One region of the Bacillus sp. AMCV2 genome, then DNA from elsewhere that is predicted to be linked to it. Evidence: predicted binding sites of a transcription regulator. Region 1 holds the regulator's gene; each other region holds the start of a gene.
What was found. The regulator Rex, encoded in region 1, represses fermentation and respiration genes when NADH is low (regulators of the CRP and FNR family bind a similar motif). The targets are predictions, from matches to a motif close to TTGTGAAATATTTCACAA.
Positions count from the first base shown of each region.

Region 2: a site for Rex is predicted at 1,688-1,705, ahead of AC0OMA_RS06855 (helical membrane plugin domain-containing protein). Genes of this name have one in related genera too.
Region 3: a site for Rex is predicted at 2,032-2,049, ahead of AC0OMA_RS19440 (formate/nitrite transporter family protein). Genes of this name have one in related genera too.
Region 4: a site for Rex is predicted at 1,640-1,657, ahead of AC0OMA_RS01795 (L-lactate dehydrogenase). Genes of this name have one in related genera too.

Region 1 covers NZ_JBVYIB010000002.1:656,298-659,507, reverse strand. The annotation lists gene AC0OMA_RS03540 (CPBP family intramembrane glutamic endopeptidase) at 1-534, shown strand, start outside; gene AC0OMA_RS03535 (YdiK family protein) at 531-722, shown strand; gene tatC (twin-arginine translocase subunit TatC) at 760-1,524, opposite strand; gene tatAY (sec-independent protein translocase protein TatAY) at 1,531-1,704, opposite strand; gene AC0OMA_RS03520 (redox-sensing transcriptional repressor Rex) at 1,726-2,373, opposite strand; gene moaC (cyclic pyranopterin monophosphate synthase MoaC) at 2,370-2,882, opposite strand; gene AC0OMA_RS03510 (ABC-F family ATP-binding cassette domain-containing protein) at 3,008-3,210, shown strand, end outside.
Region 2 covers NZ_JBVYIB010000002.1:1,293,501-1,296,710, reverse strand. The annotation lists gene AC0OMA_RS06860 (NAD(P)/FAD-dependent oxidoreductase) at 1-1,131, opposite strand, end outside; gene AC0OMA_RS06855 (helical membrane plugin domain-containing protein) at 1,171-1,593, opposite strand; gene AC0OMA_RS06850 (cupin domain-containing protein) at 1,982-2,479, opposite strand; gene AC0OMA_RS06845 (DMT family transporter) at 2,611-3,210, shown strand, end outside.
Region 3 covers NZ_JBVYIB010000002.1:3,766,546-3,769,755, reverse strand. The annotation lists gene AC0OMA_RS19450 (hypothetical protein) at 3-305, shown strand; gene sacT (sac operon transcriptional antiterminator SacT) at 345-1,175, shown strand; gene AC0OMA_RS19440 (formate/nitrite transporter family protein) at 1,214-1,984, opposite strand; gene scrA (PTS system sucrose transporter subunit IIBC) at 2,286-3,210, shown strand, end outside.
Region 4 covers NZ_JBVYIB010000002.1:320,101-323,310, reverse strand. The annotation lists gene AC0OMA_RS01800 (L-lactate permease) at 1-600, opposite strand, end outside; gene AC0OMA_RS01795 (L-lactate dehydrogenase) at 632-1,597, opposite strand; gene amyE (alpha-amylase) at 1,773-3,210, opposite strand, start outside.

The DNA of each region.
Region 1 (3,210 bases):
CCGAAAGAAACGCTGCGAAACGGACAGAAGGACTCAATCGGACTTTCTATCCTTTGGGCGATAGCCGGTTTTTTCATTGCCCTTTTCTCTCAAGGAATAGCAGGCTCTATTGAATATTATGTTTTTGGCATCGGAAGAGAATCAGAAAATACACAAGCGATTCTGGATGTCATTCAGGCAGTCCCGCTCATGATTATCGTTTCTTCCATCGTCGGGCCTATATTAGAAGAAATCATCTTCAGAAAAATCATTTTCGGCGCGCTGTACGAAAAAACGAATTTCTTTTTTGCAGGACTGATCAGCTCGGTTATCTTCGGTATTGTTCACGCTGATTTGAAGCATCTCCTTCTATATACAGCAATGGGCTTTACATTTGCATTTTTATATGCGAGAACAAAACGGATATGGGTGCCGATTTTCGCCCATTTAATGATGAATACATTCGTCGTCATCATGCAGCTTGAGCCTGTTCGGAATTACCTTGAACAGCTGAGCACACAAATGCAATTGATTATTGGAGGATTATTTTTATGAGAAACCCGGTAGTTTGGGGAATGATCTACTTTGCCGTAGGGTGCATCTTTACTTATCTTGCCGCAAGCTCGCCAGGCAGCATGTGGTCATTTTACTCCATCCTGCTGATGGTGTTCGCCGCTTACAACATCAGCATTTCTTTTAAGATGTTCGCCTTTTCATTTAAAATCAAAAAGAACCAAAAATAAAGAAAATCCATTTCTCGCATGAGAAATGGATTTTTTATTATTGCCCAGAAGACACGTCCCGATCGGCTGCACTGCTTTTCTGTGCTTTCCGATAAGCGGCCTTCGATATAAGGATACTGATTTCATATAAAATCAAAAGCGGGACTGTGACCATCATATGGGACAGAAGCTCAGGCGGTGTAATCAGGGCTGCGATCACCAGCAGCGTAAAATACGCATACTTTCTGATTTTCGCCAAGAACATCGGTGTCACAATTCCGAGCCTGGTCAAAAACATGAGGATGACCGGCATTTGAAACAGCAGTCCAAACGGAATCGTCAGCTGCAGAAGAAAATGAAAATATTCATTAATTCCGATCACCTGATTGACATTCAAGTCCTGAGAGATCCGCTTCATAAAATCAACAACAAAAGGAAATAAAATATAATATGAAAAAGATAAGCCCGCTAAAAACAGCAAAATAGAGATCGGAATGTAGCTGAGCGTTACTTTGCGCTCTTTCTCATAGAGACCCGGGCTCACAAAAGCCCAAAGCTGATAAAGAATAACCGGCGAGGTCAGGACTATGCCGATGATAAACGCAAACTGCATAAACACATAAAGCGGGTCTGTCAGGTTAAACGCGTTAAGCGTAAGCTGCTTCGCTTCATCTGTTTCTTGCAGATACACAATAATCGGCTTTGCTAAAAAAAATCCAGCAATAAAGAAAACGACAAACGCCAGCGCTACAATCAGCAACCGTTTTCGAAGCTCAGCAATATGCTCCAGCAGCGACATTTGATTCACTTTCATTCGTGTCATCCTAACTTACTGATCTTCTTTCTTTTTTTCCTCTTCATCACTCGTTAATCCTTTAGTAGCGTTTTTGAATTCACGAAGTGTGTCTCCCGCTGCTTTCCCCAATTCAGGCAGCTTTTTGGGACCGAAGATAATCAGAGCAACGATTGCGATAACAGCAAGGCTTCCAGGACCGATCGGCATATTTGGGCTCCTCCTTTCCCTCTATTCGATTTCCTCTAAAACTGAGTAATGCTTCAAAAAATAAACCAGTGACTGAAGCTCAACTGCTAAATCTATATGATGAATTCGAATGTGTTCCGGCACATTCAAACGGGCCGGCGTAAAATTAAGGATTCCCTTGATTCCTAATGCGACCAATCTGTCTGTAATGGATTGAGCGGCAACTGCTGGCACTGTAAGAATGGCAACTGATTCATCTTTTACGTGTTGTTCAAGGTCATCAAGGTTATAGACGGGCACGCCGCCTACCTCAGTTCCTATTTTACTCTCATTTATATCAAAAGCCATAGAAATTTTTGTGTTATTATTTTTTGTGAAATTATAGTGAAGAAATGCCGTTCCCAAGTTCCCGACACCAATCAAGATGACGTCTGTCATCTCGTCCTGATCAAGCGTTTTTCGGAAAAAAGACAGCAAATAATCCACATTATATCCGTATCCTTTTTTGCCAAGAGCTCCAAAATAGGAAAAATCCCTCCGAATCGTGGCAGAATCAACCTTTACGGCATCACTGAGTTCAGCGGATGATACACGCTGTTTTCCAGACGCATGCAGATTCTTTAAAAAGCGATAGTAAAGCGGCAGCCGTTTCGCCGTCGCCTGCGGAATTTTTGATTGATCCTTATTCATTTTTGGTCCTCCAAATTATACTCGGATAGTTCTCTTTTAAAGTCACCGTTTTTCCCGCCTGTCTTCTCCAGCAAGAAAGTAGGGCCGATGACCATCCCCTTATCAAGGGCCTTGCACATATCGTAAACGGTAAGAGCGCACACCGATGCAGAAGTGAGCGCTTCCATTTCCACACCTGTACTCCCTTTCGTTTTGACCTGTGCTTTTATATGAAGTATAACTTCTGCTTCTTTTATTTTCCAGTCAAACGATATATCTACCCCGCTCAATGAAAGCGGATGGCACATCGGAATGATATTCGACGTTTGCTTTGCGGCCATAATGCCTGCCACCTGTGCGACAGCCAGTACATCTCCTTTGCCGATATCGTGACTCTGTATTTTCTCGTACACCTCATTCTTCATGTGTACGCTTGAAACAGCCGCCGCAGTACGGACAGTCGAAGATTTTTCGCTGATATCCACCATCTGGGCTCTGCCCTGTTCATTAAAATGAGAAAATCCATTCATACTAAAACGCTCCTTAAACAGATCATACACTATTTTCTTCTCTATGTCTTATATGGCCAATGTATTGTTTGCTGACTTCTGGTTCATAAGCTACACTTAACTTATTATAGCAGAGGTGAAATAATATGATGATCTTACAAATTAATCAGCTGTCCAAATCGTTTGGTGCTGATACTATTTTAAACAATATAAAGCTGGAAGTCAGAAATCGTGATCGCATCGCCATTGTAGGAAGAAATGGCGCCGGAAAATCCACGCTCCTTAAAATTATCGCAGGCCAGCTTTCGTATGAAAAGGGCGAAATTATTAAACCGAAAGATATTACAAT
Region 2 (3,210 bases), 640 kb from region 1:
GTTACTTGCTTCTTTCATCAAGGAAGCAGGAAGACCTTTAAGCGGTGTAGAATTTGCACCAATGATGGCAACCGCGTCTTTGCGTCCAAGGCTTGCAAGTGTACCAGAGTTTACTGGCTTGAATGTTTCAAGCGTTTTGCCTTCCAGGTAAGCGAATAGGTTGTAACCGATCAGCTCACCCATTTGCCATGCGATTTGTGCAGTTGGCGGGTATGGACGGCCGTCTGCACCGAAGTAAACTGCGCTGTCTCCAGCAACGAATACATCTTCATGAGATGTAGATTGCAGGAAGTCATTTACAGTCGCGCGTCCGCGGTTCACTTCTAGGCCTGATTCACCGACTAATGGGTTACCTTGTACGCCGCCAGTCCAAACAAATGTGTTGGCAACAACTTTAGATCCGTCTTTCAGATCAATTACGTTTCCTTCTACATTTGTAACAGGAAGACCTGTTAAGAACTCAACGCCGCGTTTTTCAAGGCTTGCAGTCGCACGCTCGATAAGATCATCCGGAAGAACAGGAAGGATCTTCGGACCTGCTTCAACAAGTTTTAATTTGATTTCTTTATGGTCTACGCCGTATTTTTTCGCAAGGTTCGGCATGATGTCAGCAAGCTCACCAACAAGCTCAACACCTGTTAAGCCGCCGCCGCCGATAAGGATTGTTGCATCTGCTTCGTTTTTCGTTTTAGAGTACTCGCGCACACGATCTTCAACATGCTGGAAGACTTTGTTCGCATCAGCAGCAGATTTCAATACCATGCTGTTTTCTTCAAGACCTGGGATGCCGAAGTAAGCCGTTACAGAACCAAGACCTACAACAAGCGCATCGTAAGTTAATGTAGAACCGTCAGCAAGCGCAACTTCTTTTTTATCAACAGAGAAAGAGCTTACTTCCGCAATTTTAAGATCAATGTCTTTGCCTTTGAAAAGTTTTTCTAATGGCATTGCAACCGCTTTTTCAGACACGTTGCCTGCAGCAAGGCGGTGTAATTCCGTAATGATTTGGTGAGTAGGGTATTTGTTTACCACTGTCACGCGTGCTTGTTCTTTTGTGTAATGTTTGCGAACTGTTAGAGCAGAAAGAACTCCGCCATAACCAGCGCCTAGAATGACAATATGTTTTGACATCGTATATCCTCCGTCCTTTATATCAATTTGAATCTGAGATTATTTTTGGTTTTCGCGTTCGTTCATGACTTCAAGGTAGCTGTTAGCAAAACGGAACAGCTTTTGAGCTTGAGGATCTTTCAGCATGCGAAGAAGGCCGAAAAGTCCAATTGTTTCGTTGCTTGCTTCCGCGCGGTCTTTTGCTTCAATCGCAGTCGCAGCTACTTCTTTCGCTGTTTCTTTTACAGGCTCGAGAATTTCAGTGATCGCACCGACTGTGTCGCTCTTTAACACTTCGTCAGTCGCTACAGACTGAGCGAAATCATAAGACTTCGTTAAAATATTCACTAACTCAGTCAGCTTCGGAAGCTGGTCAACTAAAACAGTCAATGATTCTTGAACTTCTGGCTTTAATAGCTGATCAATAAGATCTTGCTGGCTTTGGCTGACAGACGCATTTGTTTGATCGATTGTTTCTGGCATATCCAATTCTCCTTTACTATAAGCAGTTTGCTGATTTTTTTGGAAAGGGTAGTGCCTCTCCCTGTCTCACGCTTTTAAGGCATAAGAATAAGGATTGTGAATTCGTGCACAATCATTTACAAAAATAAATGTTTACTACCCAGTTTTTCATCTTGCCATATTCAGTATTATTTTTATCTAAAAATAAACAATTGAATAAGTCAAAATCCTTTACTCTCTCTGAAAATAGCAAACACAAAAAACTCCAATTCGATTACCTTCTATATGATAACACTTTTTGAACAAAATTTGAACGTGAATTGCTTCGATTATGAAATTAATTTATATGGAGCTCATGTCATATCGTTTCTGCGGCACTAGTTATTGACAATCCAGCAATTTCTCCCCTTCACTTTACCCATATTTCCAATAGAGGCTCTCTTTTTCCTGTGATCGGATCATTCGCCGGCAACGCCGCCTGCTTAATCTGTTTGAGCGCTTCCTCCCGCTCATTCGGTTTCCCCGTCTTCATATCATACTGAACGCCACCGGGATAGGCGCCAAGGACAGTAAAATCGGGACTTGAGCTGAGCTTTTTATGTCCGACTCCGGCTGGAATCACGACTGCGTCGCCTGATTTGAAAGGGATGGCAGCCCCTTTTTCTCCCCCAAACTGAATCACAGCCTCTCCCCTAAGGGCAATCAGGACTTCATGCGTATTGCTGTGATAATGATGGTATGGAAAAACACTCCCTGACCAGCTGTTTGACCAGCCATGCCGGATGACGATCCGCTCTGCCAGTCCGGTGTCCTTAAGCGCGTTTTGATACACCACGAGCGGAAAATCAGGGTGATTCGGAATCCTGCCGTCATCCGGAAAGAAGTATGTCTGTGTCTCTTTTTCCATCAATTACACCTCCCTTTTTTGTCTTCCACACATAGCGGTTCGCAAAACATGATGTTTTTCTCATGATTCCATTGATCTGCATGATACCGAATAGTATAGTATAAAAAAATAATGCCAGAATGAGGGATATCATGAAAGCTATCGTTATCGGAATATTGGCTTCACTCTTTTTCGCCGTTACCTTTATATTAAACAGAGCGATGGAGTTATCAGGAGGCAGCTGGCTTTGGAGCTCTTCGCTGCGCTTTATTTTTATGGTGCCATTTTTATGTTTGATTGTCATCATGAGAGGGACATTCACGCCTCTCTTACTAGAGATGAGGAAAAAGCCGTTTTATTGGATCAAATGGAGCTTCGTCGGCTTCGTGCTTTTTTACGCGCCGATTACATTTGCGGCTGCATACGGTCCGGGGTGGCTCATAGCCGGAACCTGGCAAATTACAATTGTAGCCGGGGTGCTCTTATCTCCTTTGTTTTATGTCAAACAAGATATGCCGGGCGGTCCGCAGCTCGTTCGCCAAAAGATTCCCCTGGTTTCACTTGGCACTTCCATGATCATCCTGATTGGAGCGGCTCTGATTCAGCTTCAGCATGCAGAATCGCTTTCTGGGAGGATGCTGCTTTTCAGTGTGCTGCCGGTTGTCATTGCGGCTTTTGCCTATCCGTTAGGAAACAGGAGAATGCTCGAAGAATACGGAGGCAGGCTTGATACATTTCAGCGCGTGCTTGGA
Region 3 (3,210 bases), 3.1 Mb from region 1:
CTATGAAACGTTTGCTTGTATCTTTACGGGTGTGGATGGTCTTTTTGATGAACTGGGTGACGCCGGAAAGAAAAACTGCGGCTGCCGCGGTCTATTCGGCTCAGCGTACATACCAAAGAAAGGCGGCTGTGCAGGCCGCAGGACTCGTTTCGTTTTATGAGTGGCGGATGGCTGTGAATGAGGAAGAAAAGCAGAAAGCGAAAGCCGCCGCGCTTTATAAAAGAAGATGTTTGCAAGCCTTCAAGGAATCGCCAAAGCAGGAGAGAGCGGGCCCGCATCTTTACATGGCGGTCAAAAGGAGGTAAAATCCCAGTCAAAAGCAAATTGGCGGGAGAGATAACCTCTTGAAAATCTATAAAGTATTAAACAACAATGCGGCTTTAATAAAAGAGGATGATCAGGAAAAAATCGTGATGGGGCCGGGAATCGCTTTTCAAAAAAAGAAAAATGATCTCATCCCTATGAATAAAGTGGAAAAAATCTTTGTCGTGCGCGACGAGAATGAAAAGTTCAAACAAATCCTGCAAACACTGCCGGAGGAGCATATAGAAATAGCTGAGGATATCATCAGCTATGCGGAAGGAGAGCTCGCGGCGCCGCTGAGCGATCACATTCATATCGCGCTTTCCGACCATTTGTCCTTTGCGATCGAAAGGATTCAAAATGGGCTGCTTGTGCAGAATAAATTGCTGCATGAGATAAAGGCGCTCTATAAAAAAGAATACGAGATCGGCCTGTGGGCGATCGGACATGTAAAAGAGACATTGGGCGTGTCTCTGCCTGAAGATGAAGCGGGTTATATTGCCCTTCACATCCATACGGCGAAGATGGATGCGGAGAGCATGTATTCGGCGCTGAAGCATACGACCATGATCAAAGAAATGATAGAGAAAATAGAACAATACTTTAATCGAAAGGTGGATGAAAACAGCATTTCCTATCAACGCCTTGTCACGCATTTGCGATACGCGGTCAGCCGGTTGGAATCAAATGAAGCGCTCCATCGTATGGACGAGGAGATGCTTTATTTCATCCAAAAAAAGTATTCATTCGCCTATCAATGTGCGCTGGAGCTGGCGGAGTTTTTGAAAAATGAATATCAATTACATTTGCCGGAATCCGAGGCCGGCTATATCACGCTGCATGTCCAGCGTCTTCAAGATCTCTCGGAATAACCGCCTTGACTTGCAGGGAGTGATCTCTGGAAGTTTTTTTATTGATCAGGATTCAGTGTGTAGTACATCCAGCCCATCATGACTATTCCCGCGGTCAGATTGCCGAGCGTAACGGGAATTAAGTTTCTGACTGCTCCCATCAGTGTCACTGTATCAGGGTGCTCAATCAAAAGCGAGATGGCGAATGTGCACATATTGGCAATGCTGTGTTCAAAGCCGGAAATAAAGAAGCAGAAAACGAATAGCATCATGGTAAACAGCTTTGCTCCTTCTCCTTTGAGAGACATTGGAATGAAAAAGGCGAGGCACACAAGCCAATTGCACAGCATTCCTCTGAAAAACAATTCGGAAGCCGGCGGTTCCATTTTGTGCTCTGCCAAATGAATCAAAAAGGAATGAACAGAAGGCTCCTCAAAAAGTCCCGTCGCGCTGATCAGGATGGCAAACAGAATGGCGCCGATTAAATTGCCGGCATAGCTTGACATCCACAAGTACAGGGTGCCGCGCCAGCTGAGTTTTTTCCGAAGCGCGGTATAGGTGAAATAAAAGGTGTTGCCGGTAAATAAATCTCCGCCTCCGTAAGCAATCATCAGAATAGCGGCCCCGAAAGTGACAGCAGCTGCCGGAAAGGCAAACGGAGAATCAGCCATAAAGAAATAGCTGCCTGTTTTGCTTGCGGCTGTAATGCCAAAACCAATAAACATACTGGCTAAAATGGACCGAAGCACATAACGGATTTTGCTTGAAGCGAATATGTTTTGTTTTTTCAAAGCATACTGTTCAACCTTTTGCAATGCTTGAGTTTCCATTGTCTTTTCCTGCTTTCTTTCATGATTGAGCATAGTATAGCACGATATTGTGAAGTATTTCACAATTAATTTTTACGAATTTTTGTCTACATGTTTTATCAAACTATTTAACTAAAAAAATAGTTGACGAAAACGCTGTCATGTTTTATGATGAAAGCGTATTCTTAATCTGAATAAGCGGGATTGTGACTGGTAAAGCAGGCAAGACCTAAAATTTGCGTAAATGAAAAAGGATCGCTGTGTCCTTTATTCGTTGGCGAATTTTAGGTCTTTTTTGTTTAAATAAAAGGGGGAGAAATAGATGGATTACAAAGAGACTGCAAAACGCCTCATTGAGCTTCTCGGAGGGAAAGAAAATATTATCAGCGCGGCTCATTGTGCAACAAGACTGCGTTTAGTGATGAAAGATGAATCAAAGATAGATCAAGCACAAGTAGAAGAGCTTGATGGCGTCAAAGGAGCTTTCAGCAGCTCTGGCCAGTACCAGATCATTTTTGGAACAGGCCTTGTGAATAAAGTATTCGATGCCTTTTCTAAAGAAGCTGATATCGAGCGTGAAGAACACGTAAATCATCAGAATGCGGCAAAAGAAAAGCTGAATCCCGCTGCGAGATTTGCGAAAACGCTTTCTAATATTTTTGTTCCAATCATCCCGGCTATTGTAGCCAGCGGCCTATTAATGGGATTGCTGGGTATGATCAATGCGTTTCATTGGATGAGCAAGGATTCTGCGCTTTTGCAGCTGCTTGATATGTTTTCAAGTGCAGCATTCATTTTCTTGCCGATTTTAATCGGGGTCAGCGCTTCAAAAGAGTTTGGCAGCAATCCATACTTGGGAGCGGTCATCGGGGGAATCATGATTCATCCGACTCTTTTAAATCCATGGGGATTGGCGGAAGCAACACCTGATTACATGCATCTTTTCGGATTTGATATCGCGCTTCTCGGCTACCAGGGAACTGTTATCCCTGTCCTGCTTGCGGTGTATGTGATGAGCAAGGTAGAGAAATGGACGAGAAAAGTGGTTCCACATGCGGTAGATTTGCTTGTTACACCATTTGTTACTGTAATTGTCACCGGGTTTGTTGCTTTTATCGCGATTGGCCCTCTGGGCAGAGCGCTTGGTTCCGGCATTACGGTTGCTTTAACTTATGTATATGACCATGCCGGTTTTGTTGCGGGTCTGATTTTCGGGGGCACGTATTCACTCATCGTGCTGACAGGTG
Region 4 (3,210 bases), 340 kb from region 1:
GATCATCGGCAGTGTCCACATTAATGTCCGTGACAGCTCAAGAGCAGACAAATCACCAATCTGCGCCCCTGTGATGACAGGAATCCCGATCGCCCCAAAGGCTCCGGAGGCGGCGTTTGCAATCAAGCAGAGCGCCGCCGCTTTTAACGGTTTAAAACCAAGTTCGACGAGCAGCGCCGCACTAATCGCAATCGGAACACCAAAACCGGCCGCGCCTTCTAAAAACGCGTTAAAACAAAAACCAATTAATAATAGCTGTAATCGTGAATCAGGCGAAATGCCGGCAATGCTGGACCGAATAATGGTAAATTTCCCGGTTTTCACTGCGATTTTATAAAGCCACACCGCCATCAGGACGATGTAGCCAATGGGCCACAGCCCGCTCCCGATTCCTAACAAAACAGAAGAAATCGCTTTTTCAACCGGCATATGAAATGCCAAAACGGAGACGAAGAAACTGACGGCTAGGGTAAGAAATGCCGCAAGAATGCCTTTCATTTTCAAAACAGTTAAAGCCAAAAGAAAAAAGAGAATCGGAGTGAGCGCCACAAGTGCGCTCACATACTCGTTTCCAAACGGATCATACAACTGCTCCCACATTGACAATCAGCCCTTTACTCTAAAGTTGCGGTTAGTTGACTTTTTGTTCTGCAAAATGAGGTTTTAAAATGTTTTTAAGGACACCGGCGCTGTGAAGAAACTGTTCTTTTTCTTTCTCATTTAAGTTCAGCTCAGTGATACCTGCGATCCCTCCGCGGTTCACGACAGCCGGCACACCGATGTACACGTCATCTGCACCGTATTGCCCGTCCACATATGTGCTGACAGTTAATATGCTGTTTTCATTATGAAGAATGGCTTTTGTAATGCGAGCAAGACTCATCGCAACTCCATAATAAGTCGCGCCTTTTTTCTCAATGATATGGTAAGCTGCGTTTTTCACATCATCTACAATTTGGTCCAGCTCCTCTTGTTTGTACGCATCGTTTTTCTCAACGAGTTCACTGACCGGCACACCGCCGACATTCGCGCGGCTCCAAACAGGAAGCTCTGTGTCGCCGTGCTCTCCGATAATATGCGCGTGCACGTTTTGAGGCGCTGCGCCAAAGTATTCGCTCAGCATGAAACGGAATCTCGCAGAATCAAGTGTTGTGCCACTTCCGATCACCCGCTCTTTTGGCAGGCCGCTGAATTTCCATGTAGCGTAAGTCAGGATATCAACCGGATTTGTCGCGATTAAGAAAATGCCGTCAAATCCGCTCGCCATGACTTCACTGACGATGCCTTTGAAAATCTTCAAGTTCTTTTCTACTAATTCAAGGCGTGTCTCACCAGGTTTTTGGTTTGCTCCGGCGCAAATGCAGACAATATCAGCATCCTTGCAGTCTTCATATGTTCCGTAAGATGTTTTGACCGGTTGTGGCGCAAACGCCTTTCCGTGGTTTAAATCCATCACATCGCCCATTGCTTTTTCTTTATTTACATCAATGACCACAAGCTCATCTGTGATCCCTTGGTTAATTAACGCAAATGCATAACTGCTTCCAACAAAACCCGCTCCGATTAAAGCTACTTTATTTACTTGTTTGTTCATCATTAATCATCCTTCCAGGGTATGTTTCTCTTTGATGTCTTTTGTTTGTGAAGTATTTCACATTTATATTGTGCAACATTTCACAAACTTTTGCAAGAGAAAAGTTTTGTCTGATTTATGAACAAAAAAGAAACCATCATTGATGGTTTCTTTCGGTAAGTCCCGTCTAGCATTGCCCTCAATGAGGAAGAGAACCGCTTAAGCCCGAGTCATTATATAAACCATTTTGCACATAATCAAAGCCAGGCTGATTCTGACCGGGCACTTGGGCGCTGCCATTATTAAAAATCACTTTGGCGTTGGTTGTATCCGTGTCCGCGGGCAGCGTCAGCGTGTAAATTCCATCTGCATTTTTAGTCATTGGTTTTCCAGGCCAAGATCCGGTCAATTCAATTGCCCGGCCCCCATCATGTTTATAGATATAAGCATTTACTTGGCTCCAATGATTCGGATTTTGATAGCCGATGGTTTTGGCCGAAGCTGGATCTCTTTTAACAAAGCTGTATTCCTCGGTCTTCGTTACCCCATCACTGTTCGTTCCTTTTAATATGATGGTGTATGTTTTGCCAAATGGATCTCCTTTTCCGATTGTGAATTGATCTCCATCCTTAAACGCTGTCTCTGGTCCATTATTGATTTGATAAACGGCTTTTGTTGTATTCGCATCTGCACGCAAGGTAATCGTCAGTTGATCATTGAAAGAATGTGTTACACCTGTTTTGTAATTCTCAAGGAAAACATGAGGCGCTTTTGCAATATCATCAGGATAAAGCACAGCCACAGATCTGGCATTGATCGTGCCTGTCAGTTTACCATCGTTCACTTGAAATGAACCCGCCCCAGCTTTATTATCATACCTGCCATTAGGCAATTTTGTTGGCGTATTGATAGAAACAGAGGAAGAACCTGTATTTGCCAGCACAACGCCATGTGAGCCGCGCTGATTCATAAATATCTGGTTGTTTCCATTCGGGTTCGAGAGTTCCTCAGGCTGTCCAGCCATCACATTGTGAAATCTATTGACCGCAGTGATAGCCTGATCTTCAAATAAAGCACTCCCGCGATCGCCTATTTGGCTTTTCCCCGGGAATCTCACACCATTTCCGCCTCCCTCAGGTCTAGAAAAGAAAAGAGGCGTACTGCCTGAACGAGAAGCTATCACCGCCCAGCCTAAACGGATATCATCATCGCTCATCCATGTCGACTCTTCATCATCATTGGCATACGTATCATGCGACTCTACCCATGTCACTAGCTTGTCCGCAGACACATCTGATGCATAGTGGGAGATATTCGACACGCCCAGATTACGATTCTTTAAAGCGGACCTTATGGAATGCCCATAGTTAGACGCTGTCACATTCATATAATTCGCATAGGCAGCATCTCTTGAGGCACTATCCTGCAGGATTTCTCCGTATTGGAACTCTGCAGATGTATTTGTGATATTCGGCCAAAATTGACTGCCGTAACTCCCATCATCCGGAAGCTCTATATGTTTGGCGGCATCAAATCGAAAACCGTCTGCCCCGTCATTCAATGCTCTTTCTAAGAAACGTTTCAAATAGGACTGTACTTGTGTATTTTGTGTATTCCAGTCATACAGCCCGAGCAAT